2 regions of the Thalassotalea euphylliae genome follow, and region 1 is predicted to be linked to the other one. Evidence: predicted binding sites of a transcription regulator. Region 1 holds the regulator's gene; the other holds the start of a gene.
The links. Region 1 encodes sigma-54, which starts transcription at its own class of promoters, with help from an activator protein. Its sites were predicted from a motif close to GTTGGCACGNNNNTNGNNT; they were not measured.
Positions count from the first base shown of each region.

Region 1 (2,467 bases):
TGCTGAGTAATTTTTCCTTTGTATTTAAGGATTTGGCGGTCAAGTTTATCAATGAGCGAGTCAATTGATGCGTACATGTCTTGATTTTGTGCTGAGGCGTGAACCTCTGTGCCGTTGAGGTGAACTGTCGCCTCGGCTTTTTGGTTTAATTTTTCTACGGTAAGAACGACGTATACATTGTTGATGTGATCGAAATGTCGCTCCAGCTTTGCAAACTTAGTGTTAACGAAATCGCGTAATGAATCTGTCACTTCTACGTGGTGGCCTGATAAATTAATTTGCATAAGCTTTATTCCTCATTGCTTGAATACTTAAAGTAGACTTTTTCTTTGATTTGACGGTGGAATAGATAAGGACTCTCGGTACTTAGCTATTGTCCGTCGCGCAACATTAATCCCTTGCTCTGCTAATAGTTCCGCCATTTTGCTATCACTTAATGGTTTCGATGGAGTTTCTGCTGAGACAAGCTTTTTAATTAATGCTCTGATAGCAGTAGATGAACATTCCCCTCCATTTTCCGTACTAACATGACTAGAAAAGAAGTATTTTAATTCGAAAATACCTCTAGGCGTGTGCATGAATTTTTGCGTGGTTACACGCGATATGGTTGACTCATGCATATCAACCGCTTCTGCGATGTCGTTTAACACCATCGGGCGCATCGCTTCTGGCCCGTATTCGAAAAAGCCTTGCTGACGCTGAACAATACAGTTTGACACTTTTAGTAGCGTTTCGTTGCGGCTTTCTAAACTTTTAATAAACCATTTGGCTTCTTGCAGGTTTGAACGGATAAACTGATTATCGTCCGATGACTTCATACTTTTGGTCATCGCTGCGTATTGCTGGTTAATTGATAATCTTGGTGCTGTACTTGGATTAAGCTCAACCACCCAGCGACCATTTTTCTTTTCCACAGAAACATCTGGGATAACGTACTGATCATCACCTTGCACTACCGCATCACCAGGTCTTGGGTTTAACGACTGGATCAGGCGCAGTGCCTCGCGCAGCTGGTCTTCCTTGAGCTTGGTTTTTCGCATTATTTGACGATAGTCACGATTACCCAATAAATCAATGTGCTCGCTAATGATCAGCTTACTTTCTGCTAAATACGGTGTGTCGTTATCGAACTGATTCAATTGAATCAATAAACATTCAGGAATAGAGCGCGCTGCGACCCCAATAGGATCGAACATATTAATACGCTTTAATACCGCTTCAACTTCATCAAGTTCAACTTCTTCAAGACCTAGACTTTCCAAAATATCTTCGGCAGAAACGGTTAGGTAACCAGCATCGTCAACGGCATCGATAATTGCCATAGCAATGGCTTCATCGGTTTCACTAAAGGGTGTTAGCTCCATTTGCCAGTGCAAGTGGTCTTGAATAGAATCGGTGGTTTCACCTTGATAAACGTAGTCATCACTGCCTGCAGTGCCAATGCCTGAGCTACTTACACCTGCACTAAATGACTCATCCCAAGTGGTATCAATACTCAACTCTTCTGGAATGTCATTTTTTTCCATCGCCTCAGTAGTGCTGACCTCATCAGCGGTAGGCATAGCATCTTCAGAACCATCTGTTGTCACCTGCTCGGTCGTTGCCGTAGCAGAATAAGCATCGTCTATAGACTCGCTGTCATTACTTTCCGATGAGGCACTCGCCGACTCATCCACTTCAAGCAGTGGATTGCTCTCCAGCGCTTCTTGAATCTCTTGTTGAAGGTCTAATGTTGATAATTGTAGTAACTTGATAGCCTGCTGAAGTTGCGGCGTCATCGTAAGTTGCTGACCAATTTTTAACTGCAATGATGGACGCATTTAAGTCTAACGGTTTCCTTTTGTTGTATTCTTTTATTCAAGTAAAACGCTAATGATTTAACTATAGCGTGAATTGCTCACCTAGGTATACATCTCTTACTTGCTGATTCGCCAAAATTTGTTCTGAATCACCTTCAGCGATTAATTCTCCGTGACTAACGATATATGCATGCTCACACACATCAAGTGTTTCGCGGACATTGTGGTCAGTGATCAAAACGCCAATGCCACGCTGCTTTAAATGCAAAATAATCTTTTTAATATCACCAACTGAAATTGGGTCTACACCAGCAAAAGGTTCATCTAGCAAAATAAACAATGGGTCGGCCGCTAGCGCTCTGGCGATCTCGACACGACGACGTTCACCACCCGATAAACTCATGCCCGTATTATCTCTTATATGGCCGATATTGAATTCTTCAATAAGCAATTCAAGTTTTTCTTCACGCTCAACTTCCGTTAAGTCTTTGCGTGTTTGCAAGATCGCCATGATGTTTTGATAAACCGTCAGTTTGCGAAAAATAGACGCTTCTTGCGGCAAATAGCCAATACCGCGACGCGCGCGCTCATGCATAGGCAACAAAGTTAAATCATCTGCCCCTAAAGTGATTTCACCGCTATCGTTCGGCACTAAGCCAACAATCATA
Region 1 covers NZ_QUOT01000001.1:1,760,097-1,762,563, forward strand. Annotated here, with positions in the region: gene hpf (ribosome hibernation promoting factor) at 1-284, opposite strand, end outside; gene DXX94_RS07920 (RNA polymerase factor sigma-54) at 312-1,820, opposite strand; gene lptB (LPS export ABC transporter ATP-binding protein) at 1,882-2,467, opposite strand, start outside.

Region 2 (2,467 bases), 1.4 Mb from region 1:
GAAACCCGTAAGTACAACAGCAAACGCTAGGAAAGCCCAAAGCTTCATACGCTCTGCAACCGCACCTGAAACAATTGACATTGCTGTTGCCACGAATACTACTTGGAAGAAGAAGTCAGATGCTGTTGAGTAAATAGCACCGCCAGTGAAACCGTCATCACGCGCTGCAAAATCTTTTAGTACAGCATCGGCATCAATAGCTTCGATACCTGATAAAAATGCACCTGCTGAACCGTACATAATGTTGTAACCAATCACTAAGTACATGATGCAAGAAATAGAATATAAGGCTACGTTCTTTGTTAAGATTTCAGTCGTGTTCTTCGAACGAACTAAGCCCGCTTCTAGCATTGAGAAACCAGCTGCCATCCACATAACCAATGCACCACACACTAAGAAATAGAATGTGTCCATTGCATATTGAAGGTGAAAAATATTTTGTTCCATGATTATCCCCTACAGTGCTGCTACGTCATTTTCGCCTGTACGGATACGCACAGCTTGCTCTAAGTTGTAAACGAAGATCTTACCGTCACCAATTTTTCCGGTGTAAGCGGCTTTAGTGATGGCTTCAACAAGACGTTCAACAACATCATCGTTTACAGCAATTTCTAATTTTACTTTTGGTAAGAAGTCGACTTGGTATTCGGCACCACGATATAGTTCTGTGTGTCCTTTTTGGCGACCAAAACCTTTAACTTCACTGACGGTTAAACCTTCGACACCGATCTCCGAGATAGCTTCTCGAACATCATCGAGCTTAAACGGCTTAATGATTGCGTTAACTAACTTCATTATTGTTATTCCCCTATCGTTTTTTGTAAAAATGTAACAATCCTTGTGCCAAACAATTTATTTGCATATAAAACAATGAGTTATATATTTTAAAGTGATAACTCGAATTATTGATGCACTACAGTGGTGCACCTCAAGCAAGACAATGACCTGAAAGCGTGCACAAAGATTGAGCAGCACTACTTTGGTACATTTTCGAACGTAAACGACATTGGTATTCACTAATGAGTTTGATAAATTGGTGGAAGCTATACCAATTGGTATAGGCGAACTTATCTATAACAAGTGATTACTACTCATACTGACGCAAGCATACTTATGAAAGCACATATCAAAAAAATGACGCACCATGACAATTTCATGTACCTTACGTTTGCTTTAACCTTGTTACTGCTAAGTACGGCTATTGCCCAACAGTTTTTTGATGATTCAATTCAGCGGTTTGTGCAGTCAACAACCGTCGTGACCTTGTTGCTGGCGGTTTGGGGTGTTAAAAGTGAGCATGTATTACTGACAAAAGCGGCAATATTTCCCAGTGCTATCATCCTCACGTCAATGATTGGCAACTATACCAACGCGTTTGGGATTGAGTTTACCCATCTGATCTTAATGCTGTTTTTCTTTATTTTTACTGCTTTTCAAACCTTAAAGCAGGTCATTTTTTCAGGAAAAATCGATGGCAATAAAATACTCGGCTCTATTTGCTTATACCTTTTGCTTGGGTTGATCTGGGCGCTACTGTACACCTTGGCGCAACTGTATTTTGGCAATGCCTTTAGTGGTTTAGGCGAGAGCCAAGCTTGGTATATTCTGTTTCCTGATTTTATCTATTTTTCATTTGTCACCCTAACGACTTTAGGGTTTGGTGATATTAGCCCAACGTTACCATTAACCAGATTTCTAGTGTATTTTCAGGCAATTTCAGGGCAGTTTTACTTAGCGATTATTATCGCTAGCTTAGTAGGGGCAAGAATGTCGAGTATGACGCAGGAAGGCGATCAGCATAACCGCTAAGTTTATAGCTACATTTTAGCTAAACGTACAGCTAGACTGTGTAGCACTATCCGCACAGCTATAACAGCGACGAATAGAAAGGCTAATAAATCATTAACGAGCTAGGCTTAAGTACCGACAGTACCGCAAGACGTTCTAAATCACAGTAGTTTACTGCTGCTCTAACCAACTCTTTATCCACAGTAAACGCTTCTAACTGCTCTTTAGCGATAAATTTATCAAGCGACTCTTTGGGGAAATGGCTGTTATGCCACATCAAGCGCTTGGCTAGATAGAGTAGTTTGGTTTCATCACTAGCATGGCTTAAATCGTCATTATCTTGCTCACGCACTGGCTCGATAAGCGAATAAGGTAACTGCCAAATTTTCAGCAACTCTGCGGTACACTCACCAAAGGTAAAGCCCAAGGATTGCTGTTGCAGTTGCCATGGCATACTTTCAGCGCTATCAGGCTGGCAGGCTGCTAGTTGCTCAGGCATAAATTGTTTAACCACCAACTCGCCAAGGTTATGCAGTAAACCAAGAATAAACAAACGCTCGGCATTAGGCACTCTGAGTGATTCACCTAAGTACTTAATCAATAAAGCGCAATCAACCGAGCACTCCCAGTAATTTTCTAAATACTTAGCATCTGCATCAATCTTTTTGAACGCGTCAGT
Region 2 covers NZ_QUOT01000001.1:3,111,175-3,113,641, reverse strand. Annotated here, with positions in the region: gene DXX94_RS13760 (ammonium transporter) at 1-447, opposite strand, end outside; gene glnK (P-II family nitrogen regulator) at 457-795, opposite strand; gene DXX94_RS13750 (potassium channel family protein) at 1,114-1,809, shown strand; gene DXX94_RS13745 (HDOD domain-containing protein) at 1,892-2,467, opposite strand, start outside.
Region 2: the regulator sigma-54 is predicted to act here: its motif matches at 830-848, upstream of glnK (P-II family nitrogen regulator).